DNA from 2 places in the Oceanimonas sp. GK1 genome. Region 1 is predicted to be linked to the other one. Evidence: predicted binding sites of a transcription regulator. Region 1 holds the regulator's gene; the other holds the start of a gene.
The links. Region 1 encodes LexA, which represses DNA repair genes until DNA is damaged. Its sites were predicted from a motif close to ANCTGTNTNNNNANACAGNT; they were not measured.
Positions count from the first base shown of each region.

Region 1 (7,286 bases):
CATGGCGGTGCCCGCCTTGCCGTGCAACACGATATCGATATGGGCCGCCCTGTCGTTCAGCACCATTTCGCTGCCCTTGAGCCCCGGAAAGGCGCCGGGAATGCCTTCGCCACTGGCTTGGTGACAGGCGGCACAGGCCCGTTGATACACCTGCTCACCCAGGCTCATCAGCTCGTCCATGCTCATGTCCATGGCCAACAGTTCCTGCTCGGCGGCTTTGGCGGCGGTCTGCTCGGCCTTGATCTGCGCCAGCCAGCCGTCAAACTCCTCGGGGGTACGGGCATCCACCACGATGGGCATAAAGCCATGATCCTTGCCGCACAGCTCGGCGCACTGGCCGCGATACAGGCCGGGCTGATCAATGCGGGTCCAGGCCTCGTTAATAAAGCCGGGGATGGCATCCTTTTTCACCGCAAAGGCCGGCACCCACCAGGAGTGAATGACGTCGTCGGAGGTGATCAGAAAACGCACCTTGCGATCCGTGGGCAGCACCAGGGGATAATCCACTTCCAGCAGGTAGTTTTCGCCCTTGCCCACCTGGCCGCTGATTTGTTGCGGCAGGGTGGCCAGCAGGCTGTAAAACTCCACCTCTTCGTCAAAATAGCGGTAATGCCATTTCCACTGGGAGCCGGTGATCTGTACAGTCAGATCCGACTCGGAGGCATCTTCCATCGCCACCAGGGTGTTGGTGGCGGGAATGGCCATGGCAATCAGGATCAGAAAGGGAACCAGGGTCCAGAGAATTTCAACTTTGGTGCTTTCGTGAAACTGGGCCGCCCGGGCCCCCTTGGACTTGCGGTGGTGAATAATGGCCCAGAACATGACCCCGAATACCAGCAGGCCGATCACCGCACAGATGGTGAGAATGGTCATGTGCAGGCCATACACCTTCTGGCTGATTTCGGTGACCCCTTCGGTCATGTTGAGGCGGGTTTGCGCCCCCACGGGCAGGGTTGTCAGCAAGGACAACAGCAGCAAAATCGGCTTCACGTGCACCCCCATCGTTTCGTCCTGTAAACCGGAGCACTTGAATTGGGCATCGGTATCAGCCGAACGACCGCATCCCTTCCATTCGGCTGACTCTAAGTAAAGCAGCAGTTAAGGAAATGTAAAATATAAAGAAATGGGGACTGGGGACTGGGGACTGGGGACTGGGGACTGGGGACTGGGGACTGGGGACTGGCAGGCCAGCCTGAAGGGGCCGGCCTGCCAGAACAAGGGGTTCTTTCAGAAATCGCCGTTACGGATGACGCCCACGGCCAGGCCTTCAATAATCAGCTCCTGGGTGCGCAGATCCACCTCGATGGGCGACAATTCCTCGTTCTCGGGAAGCAAGCTGACCTTGCTGCCCTTGCGTTGAAAGCGTTTGACGGTCACTTCGTCGTCGAGCCGCGCCACCACCACCTGGCCGTTGCGGGCCTCCTGGGTCTTGTGCACCGCCAGCAGGTCGCCGTCCATGATGCCGATATTCTTCATGCTCATGCCCTGTACCCGCAGCAGAAAGTCCGCCGAGGGGTGAAACAGGCCGGGATCGAGACGGTAATGGCTTTCAATGTGCTGCTGGGCCAGTATCGGCTCACCGGCGGCCACTCTGCCCACCAGCGGCAGGCCCTGCTCTTCTTCCGCTTCCTCGCCGGCCAGGCGAATGCCCCGGGAGGTGCCGGGCATGATTTCAATCACGCCCTTTTTGGCCAGCGCCTTGAGGTGCTCTTCCGCCGCATTGGCGGATTTGAAACCCAGCACCTTGGCAATTTCCACCCGGGTGGGGGGCATGCCGGTTTGCTGAATGTGTTCCTTGATGATGTCCAGCACCTGAGACTGGCGGGGAGTAAGGGCCTTCATGATGAAACCTGTCTGTTTATACAGTTAACTGTCAGTATATCCAGTAATGAGTCCAGAGCAAGCCCCAAAGCCTCACCCCGTCTGCAGACATAGTGAAGGTTGAATAAAGGGGCAACTTCCCGACACGCTGCAAGTACCTCCCTGTTCAGGCTCACCTATCCGCCTGGTTACCACAGCGCCAGCACCAGGCCGGCGAAAACCGCCATGCCGGCGTAGTTGTTGTTGAGAAAGGCACGAAAACAGGGCATGCGCTCCCGATCGCGGATCAGCCGCTGCTGATACACAAACAGCCCGGCGGCCGCCAGCAGGCCCCAGTAAAAGGGCGCGGCCAGTTCAAATACCCGGCCCGCGGCCACCAGCAGCAGCAGGGTAACCAGCTGCAGCAGGCCGACGATCAGCTTGTCGCGCCGGCCAAACAGAATGGCGGTGGACTTCACTCCTATCTTGAGGTCGTCGTCCCTGTCCACCATGGCATACATGGTGTCATAGGCCACGGTCCAGGTCAGGTTGGCGCCAAACAGCAGCCAGAGCCCGGCGGGCAGGCTGTTGGCCTGGGCGGCAAAGGCCATGGGAATGGCCCAGGAGAAGGCGATGCCCAGAAACAGCTGGGGCAGATGCGTAAAGCGCTTCATAAAGGGGTAAAGCGCCGCCCAGAACAGGCCGGCAAAGGCCAGGCCAATGGTGAGTGCGTTGGTGGTCAGCACCAGTAAAAAGGAAAGGCCCACCAGCAGGGCAAAAAAGCTCAGCGCCTGACGCTCGGTGAGCTCACCCGCCGGCAACGGCCGAGCATGGGTGCGCTTGACGTGACCGTCGATATGGCGATCGGCATAGTCGTTGATCACGCAGCCGGCGGAGCGCATGGAAAACACCCCGGCCACAAACACCACCAGCAGCCAGGGAGAGGGCAACCCACCGGCGGCAATCCACAGTGCCCACAAGGTAGGCCACAGCAGCAGCAGGGTGCCAATGGGCTTGTCGAGCCGGGCCAGGGCCAGATAGGCGCGCCAGCGCGGGCGGGAAGGAGAGGTCAGCGTGGTCATGATACGGTTTCCTGATAGGGAGCCGAGGCCGGCAGAAAGAGTTCGGTCACCAGCACCCGGGCCAGGCCGGTGCTGAGGGCGGAGCGGCGGGCCCAGGGGCCGGTGGCGGGCGCAGCAGTCGTCAATCCGGCTCGTGCCGCCAGACGGTGATAGGCCCTGGAGTCGAGCCGCGCCAGCTCAAACGGCGTACGTTGCAGATCCGGCGCTTCGAACATCAGCTCACCCAGCGCCCGGGAGCCCAGCCCGCCCAGCGCCGGCAGCGCCGCCTGAGTGGCAGAAGAATACAGCGAGGTGGCATACACCCAGGGCACGCCGTCACACAGCAGCAGTACCTCCCGGCAATAGCCCTGTTCGGTATGGAGCAGGGCCGCCTGATCCGGCGTGAGCGGGCGCAGCACCGCCTCCGCCAGCACACGCACACAAAAATCGTTGCTGTGACGACGCAGCCGCTGGGTCAGCGAACCCGGTTCATACAACCAGTCGCACAACAGGGGCGACGCCGGCGCTGAATGTCCCCATGGCCAGTCACTGTCGAGGCTGGGCGTCATGGTTGTGGGGTGAAATGACAAAGACATAACAAGGTATTGGGTCCTGCTTCGGCGGCAACACCAGCACCGCTTTTTCGGGCCATGATACAGAAAACGGCCGATGGACTTGACCGGACCGACAAATATTTAAACAATGCCCGCTCTCACTTTGTCGGAGACTCATATGTTTCGGTTACTTGCCTTCTGCCTGCTGCTGGCGGCCTCGGGCCCGCTCAGCGCACAGGAAGAGGCGGCGGAGCCCGCCGGGCCCATATATTACACCATGACGCCGGACATTATTACCAACTACCAGCATTCCGGACAAAACCTCGGCTATGTGCGGGTGGCGGTGGATCTGATGCTGGAACGGCCGGAGCAGCTGCCGCTGGTGGAAAACAATATGCCGTTGCTGCGGGATGCGCTCAACGACCTGCTGGCGGAAAAAAACCGGCAGGAAATCCGCTCCCTGCCGGCCCGTACCGCCCTGGCCGATGAGGGCCGGCAGCGGCTCAACGATTTGCTGTTGCAGGAAGCCGGGCAAACCCCGATTCGCCGCCTGCTGTTCACCAAATTTCTCTATCAGTAAGCCGCCCGGCGCCGGTTATCGAGCCAGGCCTGCAGCAGGCCGATAAGGGCACCGCCCAGGTGAGCCATGTTGGCCACCGGCGTCCCCAGCAGATCGGCAAAGCCCAATACCAGCCATACCACCATAAACACCGCCATGCCGTCGGGCAGGCCGATACCCCGGGCCGGGTTGAGCCGGCCGCTGAACCAGACGTAGGCCAGCAGCGCATACACCACCCCCGACAAACCACCAAAGCGCGGACCACTGGCCCAGAACTGCAGCAGGTTGGGCAGCACCGCCGCCACCAGCAACAGCACCAGCAGCTTGCTGCTGCCGAGGCGCCTTTCCACCATGCCGCCCAGGTACCACCACCAGAACAGGTTGAACACCAGGTGCATCAGGGAAAAATGCATCAGCGCCGGGGTAAAAACACGCCAGAACTCCGCGCCCAGCAGCCCGTCCAGCCGGGGCGGAAAGGACAGCACCCCGAACATGGGCAACCCCAGCCAGCTCAGGCCATAAACCAGCAGGCAGGCCAGCAGCACCAGCAGGTTCACCGGGCCGGTCTGGCGCAGCAGGTCGCTTGCCCAGCCGCGTTGCGGTGGTCCGTCGGCAAAGCGGGCGTGGCTGTCGCCCCGCTTCCACGATGCTTCCTGATAGCGGGGGTGAAAGGGCTCGGCCAGAAAGCGCTTCGCTTCCCGGTGGGCCTCCTCAAAGCGGGCTTCGTCTACCAGCCAGATATGCACATGACCGTTATCGTCCTGAGTGAGCTCGCAGTGCAGACCGAGCTCACTCAGGTAGTCCACAAAGGCCTGGGCCCGGCGCGGATCGTCGAGCACCAGCAGCGCCTTCACGACTGGCCAACCACCGGCTGACTGCGGCGCCAGGCCTCAAAGCCGCCGTCCAGGCTGTAGACTTCCTCAAAGCCCTGATTCACCAGATACTGGGCCGCGCCCTGACTGCTGATGCCGTGATAACACATCACGATCACCGGCACGTCGTAATCCACCTCATTGGTAAAGCTCACCAGGCTGTCGTTGGTCAGGTGAAAGGCACCCTCGGCGTGCGCCAGGGCAAAGGACTGGGGGTCGCGAATATCCACCAGCCGGGCCCGGCCTTCGCTCAGCATGATGTGGGCGTCGTCCACCGAAATATGGGCAAACTGATCCATGAATTCCTCCTCGATAATGTGGCAGCCAGTGTACCCAATTCAGCCTCAGCCGCCCAGATAGGCGTTGCGCACCCGTTCGTTCACCAGCAGGGCGGCACCGGTGTCGGCCAGCACCACCCGGCCGTTTTCCAGCACATAGCCCCGGTCGGCCAGCTTCAACGCCTGGTTGGCGTTTTGCTCCACCAGGAAGATGGTCATGCCCTTTTCTTTGCGCAGCCGGGCAATGGTGTCGAAGATCTGATTGATGATGATGGGCGCCAGCCCCAGGGACGGCTCGTCCAGCAGCAACAGCCGGGGCCGGCTCATCAGCGCCCGGCCAATGGCCAGCATCTGCTGCTCGCCCCCGGACATGGTGCCGGCACGCTGGTGGCGCCGCTCCTTCAGCCGGGGAAACATGGCAAACACCTCGGCCATCAGGCCGGCATGCTCGCGCCTGTCCACGAAAAAGGCGCCCATGTGCAGGTTTTCCTCCACCGTGAGCCGGGCGAAGATACGCCGCCCTTCCGGCACAATGGCGATGTCCCGGCGCATGATGGCGGCGGTATCCAGCCCGGACAGATCCTGCCCCTCAAACACCACCCGGCCCCGGGACGGCCGGGGATCGCCACAAATGGACATCATCAGGGTGGTCTTGCCGGCGCCGTTGGCGCCGATCAGCGTCACGATCTCCCCCTGCTCGATATGCACCGTCACGTCTTCCAGCGCCTGTATCTTGCCGTAATGGGCGCAGATATTATCGACATGCAGCATCAGGCTTCTCCCAGGTAGGCGTTGATCACGTCGGGATGGCTGCGCACCGCCTCGGGGCTGCCGTCGGCCAGGGGCCGGCCCTGGTTGACCACGTAGATATGATCGGAAATGTCCATCACCAGCTTCATGTCGTGCTCGATCAGCAGCACGCTGACCCCTTCATTGTCCCGCAGATCCCGGATCAGCCGGTTCAACTCCTGGGTTTCAAAGGGATTGAGCCCGGCCGCCGGCTCGTCCAGCATCAGCAACGCCGGCCGGGCCGCCATGCAGCGGGCGATCTCCAGCCGTCGTTGCTGGCCATAGGCCAGGTTACCGGCGGCGCGGTTGGCAAAGTCGGTGAGGTTGACCTTTTCCAGCCAGTAATGGGCCCGCTGCAGCCCTTCCCGCTCGGCCCGGCGAAAACCGGGGGTTTTCAGCAGGCCGGCGAGAAAATGGGTATTCAGATGAGCATGCTGGGCCACCAGCAGGTTCTCCAGCACCGTCATTTCCTTGAACAGGCGCACGTGCTGAAAGGTACGCACCATCCCTAACCGGGCAATTTTGTGGCCCGGCTGACCGGCGATGGTCTGACCGCGAAAGCGCACCGTGCCACCACTGGGCCGGTAAAAGCCCGACAGGCAGTTGAACACCGTGGTCTTGCCGGCGCCGTTAGGGCCAATGATGGAAACGATTTGCCGCTCGTCCATGGCGAGCGCCACCCCGTCCACCGCCACCAGGCCGCCAAAGCGCATGGTGAGACCGGATACCTTCAGCAACTCGCTCATGATTTCAGCTCCAGGTGGGGGCGATGCATGGGCAGCAACCCTTGAGGCCGCCAGATCATCATCAGCACCATCAGCAGGCCAAACAGCAACATGCGGTACTCGTTAAACTCCCGGGTCAGCTCGGGCAATATGGTCATGATGACCGCCGCCAGCACCACCCCAATCTGCGAGCCCATGCCCCCCAGCACCACAATGGCGAGAATGATGGCCGACTCAATGAACACAAACGACTCGGGGCTGATAAAACCCTGGCGGGCGGCAAAGAAGCAGCCGGCAAAACCGGCAAAAGCGGCGCCGATAGTAAAGGCGCTGAGCTTGATAAGCGTCGGGTTGAGCCCGAGGGAGCGGCAGGCGATTTCGTCCTCGCGCAGCGCCTCCCAGGCCCGCCCGAGCGGCATGCGCAGCAGGCGGTTGATGATAAAGATGGTCAATACCACCAGCACCAGTGCCAGCAGGTACAAAAAGATCACCTTGTGTCCGGAGTTGTAGGCAATGCCGAAAAACTCGTGAAAGGTGTTGTCCCCCCGGCGCTCGAACTCCAGCCCGAACAGGGTGGGTTTGGGTATGCCGGCAATGCCGTTGGGGCCGCCGGTCAGCTCGGTCATGTTGTTGAGCAGAATGCGGATG
Region 1 is NC_016745.1:699,819-707,104, reverse strand. Features, by position in the region: gene coxB (cytochrome c oxidase subunit II) at 1-990, opposite strand, end outside; gene lexA (transcriptional repressor LexA) at 1,228-1,842, opposite strand; gene ubiA (4-hydroxybenzoate octaprenyltransferase) at 2,010-2,882, opposite strand; gene GU3_RS03360 (chorismate lyase) at 2,879-3,457, opposite strand; gene GU3_RS03355 (flagellar basal body-associated FliL family protein) at 3,594-3,995, shown strand; gene glpG (rhomboid family intramembrane serine protease GlpG) at 3,989-4,828, opposite strand; gene glpE (thiosulfate sulfurtransferase GlpE) at 4,825-5,145, opposite strand; gene GU3_RS03340 (ABC transporter ATP-binding protein) at 5,191-5,895, opposite strand; gene livG (high-affinity branched-chain amino acid ABC transporter ATP-binding protein LivG) at 5,895-6,659, opposite strand; gene GU3_RS03330 (high-affinity branched-chain amino acid ABC transporter permease LivM) at 6,656-7,286, opposite strand, start outside.

Region 2 (7,286 bases), 1.5 Mb from region 1:
CGCATCCACCGAGGCCACCAGCGGGGTGTCGCTGTCTTCCGGCAGCAGCTCCGCCTCGGCCTGGGGCAGATCCACTTTTACGCCCTGAGTAATCACCGGCGCCGTGGCCATGAAGATGATCAGCAGCACCAGCATGACGTCGATATAGGGCACCACGTTGATTTCGGCCACGCGTTTGCGCCGCTTGCGCTGATAGCTCTGCATTACTGGTTACCCGTGGTCACTTGCCGGTTGAGAATGGTGGAAAACTCATCCATGAAGTTGGCCAGGTGGTTTTCCAGCCGCTCGACCTGATAACTGAAACGGTTGTAGGCGATCACCGCCGGAATGGCGGCAAACAGGCCCATGGCGGTAGCGATCAAGGCTTCGGCGATGCCCGGGGCCACCATGGCCAGGGTGGCCTGCTTGATTTCCGACAGGGCGATAAAGGCATTCATAATACCCCAGACGGTACCGAACAGACCGATATAGGGGCTGATGGAGCCGATGGTCGCCAGTACCGATAGATTGGTTTCCAGACGGTCCACTTCCCGGGACAGGGCCACACGCATGGTGCGGTAGGTGCCTTCCAGTATGGTTTCCTGAGGCCGGCCCTGCTTTTGCAGACGCACAAACTCGCGAAAACCGGCGTGAAAGATCTGCTCCATGCCGGCCAGGCTGTCGCGCCGGGCGTTGGACTCGTGATAGAGCCGGCTGAGATCGGCACCGGACCAGAACCGGTCTTCAAACTTGTCGGCGTCGGCCCGGGCGGAGGTGAGCACCCGGCGGCGATTGATGATCAGCGCCCAGGACAGCACCGACATGCCCACCAGCCCCAGCATCACCAGTTTGACCAGCAGGCTGGCCTGCAGAAAAAGACCTATAAACGAGATTTCAGCGTGCACCCGACAATACCCCCATCAACGGCTCAGGAATGGCAAAAGGTTTCATTTTGGCGATGTCGACGCAGGCGATGACCACTTCGCCCCTCACCAGAGAAAGGCCCGCATCATCCAGAATTTCCTGCTCAAACACAATAGAGGCACGTTTGAGCATTTTCACCGTGACGGTGACTTTTAATGCATCATTGAACCGGGCCGCCCGGCGCAGATCCATCTCGACCCGGCGCACCACAAAGGCGATCCCCTTGTCGAGCAGGCCATCCTGCTCTATCCCTAAGTGCCGCAGCCACTCGGTACGGGCTCTTTCCATGAATTTCAGATAATTGGCGTTGTAAACGATACCGCCGGCATCGGTATCTTCGTAGTAGATACGCACCGGCCAGTGAAACGGCGTGTGTGACATGCAAATCCCGGGGATCCGGCCAAAAAAGATGGAATTACTATACCCAAGTCGGCGCCGCGAAAGAAGAAGGCCGCGACAGGGCACGACACTGGATGACCCTGCTCCCCTTCGGGAGAGCTGGAAGTTCTGAGCTGGAAGCTGGAAGTGGAGTTGATTGGTGATGCTGTGCTGTGTCTGCAGGAGCGGAGTTCTTTGTGAAATCGTCCGAGCGACGGTGTGTTTGTAGGCGCCGCTTTAGCTGGCGCAACCAAACCGGCGACGCCTGTAATAAAGGACTGCTGCGCAGCCCCTGCCAGCTAAAGCGGCAGCTACCTGCCGTCAGGCTTCAGGGAGATCGAATCCAAAATGCAGGTAGGCGCGCGGGGTGGCCATGCGACCGCGGGGAGTGCGCTGCAAAAAGCCCTGCTGAATGAGATAAGGCTCAATTACGTCCTCGATGGTTTCCTTTTCCTCGCCAATGGCCGCCGCCAGGTTGTCGAGACCCACCGGGCCGCCCATAAACTTGTCGAGCACCGCCATCAGCAGCTTGCGATCCATATAGTCAAAGCCCTGCTTGTCCACATCCAGCATGTCCAGGGCCTGGGCGGCGATGGCGGCGTCGATGGCGCCACTGCCCTTGACCTCGGCAAAGTCGCGCACCCGGCGCAGCAGGCGATTGGCGATACGCGGCGTGCCCCGGGCGCGGCGGGCCATTTCCAGGGCGCCGTCGTCGTCGATGGTCAGGCCCAGCTTGCCGGCGCTACGGCTGATGATGTGGGCCAGATCCGCCACCTGGTAAAACTCCAGCCGCTGCACGATGCCAAAGCGATCCCGCAGGGGCGAGGTCAGCGAGCCGGCCCGAGTGGTGGCGCCCACCAGGGTAAAGGGCGGCAGTTCCAGCTTGATGGAGCGGGCGGCGGGGCCTTCGCCGATCATGATGTCGAGCTGGTAGTCTTCCATCGCCGGATAGAGAATTTCTTCCACCACCGGGCTCAGCCGGTGAATTTCGTCGATAAAGAGCACATCGCCGGGCTCCAGGTTGGTGAGCATGGCGGCCAAGTCACCGGCCTTTTCCAGTACCGGACCCGAGGTGGTCTTGATGCTCACCCCCATCTCATTGGCGACGATGTTGGCCAATGTGGTCTTGCCAAGCCCCGGCGGGCCGAAGATAAGCAGGTGATCCAGGGCTTCTTCCCGCCGGCGCGCCGCCTCGATGAAGATTTCCATCTGGCCGCGCACATGGTCCTGGCCCCGGTAGTCCGCCAGCGCCTTGGGCCGAATGGCCCGGTCGATGGCTTCCTCTTCCTGCCGCGGGGCCGGGTTGATAAAACGATCCGCTTCTATCATGGCTTATCCCATGCTTTTGAGGGCTTCGCGGATCAGCTGCTCCGCGTCCATGCCGGGTTTGGCAATTTTCTTCATCAGCTGCTCGGCCTGAGCGGCCTTGTAGCCCAGCGCCTGCAACGCGGCCAGGGCTTCGTCCCGAGCACCGTCGCCACCGGCCGACAAGGCCGACTCGGGTGCCGGGTTGAACAGATCGTAGCCGCCAAAGCCCTTGAGCCGGTCGCGCATTTCCACTATCAGGCGCTCGGCGGTTTTCTTGCCCACCCCAGGCAGCTTGACCAGGGCGGTGATCTCGCCCTGCTCTACGTTATGAATAAACTGATCGGCGGTCATGCCCGAAAGAATGGCCAGCGCCAGCTTGGGGCCCACGCCGTTGGTCTTGATCAGCTCCCGAAACAGCGCCCGCTCGGTTTTGGTGTTAAAGCCAAACAACAGCTGGGCGTCTTCCCGCACCACAAAGTGGGTCAATACCGTGGTCGCCTGGCCCACATTGGGCAGCTCATAAAAGCAGCTCATGGGCAGGGTGACTTCATAGCCCACGCCATTGATATCCAGCAGGATCTCCGGGGGCTGTTTTTCGACGATGATACCTTTTAACCGACCTATCACGAAGGCGCTCCGCTAACGTACAAAACTGGGCCAAGAATAATAAATAACTGGATAAATATCCATGTATCAAAGCGGGGATTCAGGCCTGGGCATGAGGGAGACGACGCTTTCCATTCCCGAGTCCCCAATCCCTCATCCCTGATTTCAGCGCAGACGCCCGCGCACGGTGCCGCGCACCTGGCCGGCCATGCCGATCAGGCTCTGGCGGGTGTGGCCGTGGCACAGGGCCACCGCCAATGCGTCGGCGGCATCCGCCTGGGGCGTGCCCGGCAGGCTCAGCAGCCGGACCACCATGTGCTGTACCTGGGTTTTGTCGGCGCCCCCCTGCCCCACCACCGCCTGCTTGATCTGACGGGCGGAATACTCCGCCACCTCCAGTCCGGCATTGGCGGCGGCGACGATGGCCGCGCCCCGGGCCTGGCCCAGCTTCAGCGCCGAGTCGGGGTTGCGGGCCATAAACACCTGCTCGATGGCGAACAGATCCGGGCGAAACTGCAAAATGATCTCGCTGACCCCGTCGTAGATTTTCTTGAGCCGGGGCGCCAGCGCCTCATCGCTCATGCGAATGCAGCCGGAGCCCAGGTACTCCATTTTATTGCCGGTCTGGCGTACCACCCCGTAACCGGTGATGCGCGAGCCGGGATCGATACCGAGAATAATGGACATAGGAAGCAGAGCCAATGGTCACCCCCGCGAAGGCGGGGGTCCAGAGAAAAGGTGTACGGCTCTGCAGACATGGCATCGCCTGCAGAGCCGCACTGGATCTCCGCCTACGCGGAGGTGACATTCCGTCGTTTACAGTTGTTCGGCCAGTTCGTCGGAGATGTCCCCGTTGTGGTACACCTCCTGCACGTCGTCCAGATCTTCGAGCATGTCGAGCAGCCGCAGCAGCTTGGGCGCGGTGTCTTCATCCAGCTCCGACTTGGTGGAGGGGATCATGGTGACTTCGGCGTTGACGGCCTCGAGACCGCTTTCATCAAGGGCATCCTTCACCGTGCCGAACTCGTCCCACTGGGTGTAGACGTCGATGGAGCCGTCGCCGTTCACCACCACGTCGTCGGCACCGGCGTCCAGCGCCGCGTCCATCACGGTTTCCTCGTCCGCCTCGGCGTAAGTGATCACGCCCTTTTTCTCGAACAGGTAGGCCACCGAACCGTCGGTGCCCAGGTTGCCGCCGCTCTTGGAAAAGGCATGGCGTACCTCCGACACGGTGCGATTACGGTTGTCGGTCATGCATTCCACCATCACGGCGGTGCCGCCCGGGCCGTAGCCCTCGTAAACGATGGTTTCCAGCTGCTGGCCGTCGAGCTCGCCGGCGCCGCGCTTCACCGCCCGTTCGACGGTGTCGCGGGTCATGTTGTTGGACAGCGCCTTGTCAATGGCGGCACGCAGCCGGGGGTTGGAAGCCGCATCGGAGCCGCCCTCGCGGGCCGCCGTGGTCAGTTCACGGATTAATTTGGTGAAGATCTTGCCGCGCTTGGCGTCCTGAGCCGCCTTGCGGTGCTTGATATTGGCCCATTTACTGTGACCTGCCATAACTTCAGTCTCCTTTTACTCGCCGTTTATCAGCCTGCCAATGGCGTCCCGGTTGGTCCAGGAGCCGGCTCTGGCGCGAGCCTCCTCAAAGGGCAGCCAGCACTGATCCAGGTGCTCGGTGAGCCGCACGGATTGCGGCTCGGGCAGGCATAAACGAAATTCGTATTCCCAGTTGTGGGTGACCCCCGGGCGGTAGCGGTGCCGCCAGTGGGGGTAAATTTCAAAGCGCACCCGGTGCCCGGTCTCCACCAGTTGCAGGCCGTTGCCCACCACCAGGCCGGTTTCTTCCTCCAGCTCGCGGGCGGCGGCCTGCAGGCGATGCTCGCCGGCTTCCAGGCTGCCGGTCACCGACTGCCAGAAGTCCGGGTTGTCCTTGCGCTGCAGCAGCAGTACCCGATCCGCAGTATGAATGAGGATCAGTACCGACTCCGGATGCTTGTGGGCCATGGCTCAGTCCGCCTTGGGCAACTCGGTGCGAATGGCCAGCTCCGCCAGCGCATCCGGATTGGCCAGGCTGGGCGCATCGGTCAGCAGGCAGGAGGCGGTGGTGGTTTTCGGGAAGGCAATCACGTCCCGAATGTTGTCGGTGCCGGTCAGCAGCATCACCAGGCGGTCCAGGCCAAAGGCCAGGCCGGCATGGGGCGGAGTGCCGTACTTGAGGGCGTCGAGCAGGAAGCCGAACTTCTCCTGCTGCTCCTCGGCATTGATGCCCAGCAGGCGGAATACCGTCTGCTGCATGGCGTTGTCGTGAATACGCACCGAGCCACCGCCCACTTCGTAGCCGTTGATCACCATGTCGTAGGCATTGGCCACGGCGGTCAGCGGGCTGGCTTCCAGCTCGGCGGCAGACAGGTCTTTCGCGGCGGTAAAGGGATGGTGCATGGCGTAGAGCCGACCGTCTTCTTCCTCGAACATGGGGAAGTCCACCACCCACAGCGGTTTCCAGCTGTGCTCGACCAGATCCAGATCCTTGCCGAGCTTCAGGCGCAGGGCGCCCATGGCGTCGGCCACCACCTTGGCGCTGTCGGCACCAAAGAAGATGGCGTCGCCATCCACGGCGCCGGTGCGGCGCAGCAGCTCGGTGACAATGGCGTCGTTCAGGAACTTGGCCACCGGCGACTGAACACCGTCCAGCCCCTTGGCGGCCTCATTCACCTTCAGCCAGGCCAGGCCCTTGGCACCGTAAATGCCCACAAACTTGCCGTATTCATCAATCTGCTTGCGGGAAAGCGCGCCGCCGCCGGGCACGCGCAGCGCGGCCACGCGGCCTTTGGGGTCATTGGCCGGGCCGGCGAACACCTGAAAGTCCACGTCCTTCACCAGATCGGCGACGTCGGTCAGCTCCATGGCAATGCGCAGATCCGGCTTGTCGGAGCCGTAGCGGCGCATGGCCTCGGCATGAGTCATGATCGGGAAGGCCCCCAGATCCACGCCGGCCACGTCCTGCCACAGTTCCCGTACCAGCTGCTCCATTACCTCGCGCACCTGCTCGGCGGTCATGAAGGAAGTTTCCACGTCGATCTGGGTGAATTCGGGCTGGCGGTCGGCGCGCAGATCCTCGTCGCGGAAGCACTTCACAATCTGGTAGTAGCGATCAAAGCCGCTCATCATCAGCAACTGCTTGAACAGCTGGGGCGACTGGGGCAGCGCGTAGAAATAGCCCTTGTGCACCCGGCTCGGCACCAGGTAGTCGCGGGCCCCTTCCGGGGTGGCCTTGGTCAGCATGGGCGTTTCGATGTCGAGGAAACCGTGCTCATCCATAAAGCGGCGCACCCGGCTGGTGACCTGGGCACGGGTTTTCAGGAAACGGGCCTGCTCGGGACGACGCAGGTCCAGATAGCGGTACTTGAGGCGCTGCTCTTCGGAGTTGTTCTGGTTGAAGTCCAGGGGCAGCGGCGCCGCCTTGTTGATGATGGTGAGTTCGTGGGCAAAGATTTCCACCTCGCCGGTGGCCATGTCCTTGTTCACCTGGGACTCGGGGCGCGCACGCACCACACCGGTGATCTGCACGCAGAACTCGGCACGCAGCCCGGATGCCTGGTCGTAGGCCTCGGCCTTGTCGGGATCGAAAAACACCTGAACGATGCCTTCCCGGTCGCGCATGTCGATAAAGATGAGACCGCCCAGATCACGACGACGATGAACCCAGCCACTGAGGGTTACGCTCTGGCCAACCAGGGAGGCGTCTACCTGCCCGCAATAATGAGTGCGCATGGAGTCTTCCTATGATGTGCTTTGGCTGCGGCGCCCGGCCGCAGGCTTGAATTGGTCTGTGAACAGCGCGCTAGTATAATCGGAAACCCGAACAGGGGTAAAATCATGTCTTTAAAGGCGGGAATAGGGAATAGGGACTGGTAAAGGCAAAAACCGCATTCTTCTGGTGCCGATTCCCTATTCCCCAGTCCCTGCTCCCTTGGTTGAAAGGAGAAATATGCCGTTATATCTGGGCCTGAGCCAGTGGTCCCATCCCGGCTGGCCGGGCCATTTGCTGAGCCGGGGGCTGAAAAGTACCGAGCATTTGTCCGACTATGCCC
Region 2 is NC_016745.1:2,717,555-2,724,840, forward strand. Features, by position in the region: gene tolR (protein TolR) at 1-204, opposite strand, end outside; gene tolQ (protein TolQ) at 204-872, opposite strand; gene ybgC (tol-pal system-associated acyl-CoA thioesterase) at 874-1,284, opposite strand; gene ruvB (Holliday junction branch migration DNA helicase RuvB) at 1,603-2,610, opposite strand; gene ruvA (Holliday junction branch migration protein RuvA) at 2,614-3,216, opposite strand; gene ruvC (crossover junction endodeoxyribonuclease RuvC) at 3,361-3,882, opposite strand; gene GU3_RS12905 (YebC/PmpR family DNA-binding transcriptional regulator) at 4,012-4,752, opposite strand; gene nudB (dihydroneopterin triphosphate diphosphatase) at 4,768-5,199, opposite strand; gene aspS (aspartate--tRNA ligase) at 5,203-6,966, opposite strand; gene GU3_RS12920 (DUF72 domain-containing protein) at 7,184-7,286, shown strand, end outside.
Region 2: the regulator LexA is predicted to act here: its motif matches at 3,262-3,281, upstream of ruvA (Holliday junction branch migration protein RuvA).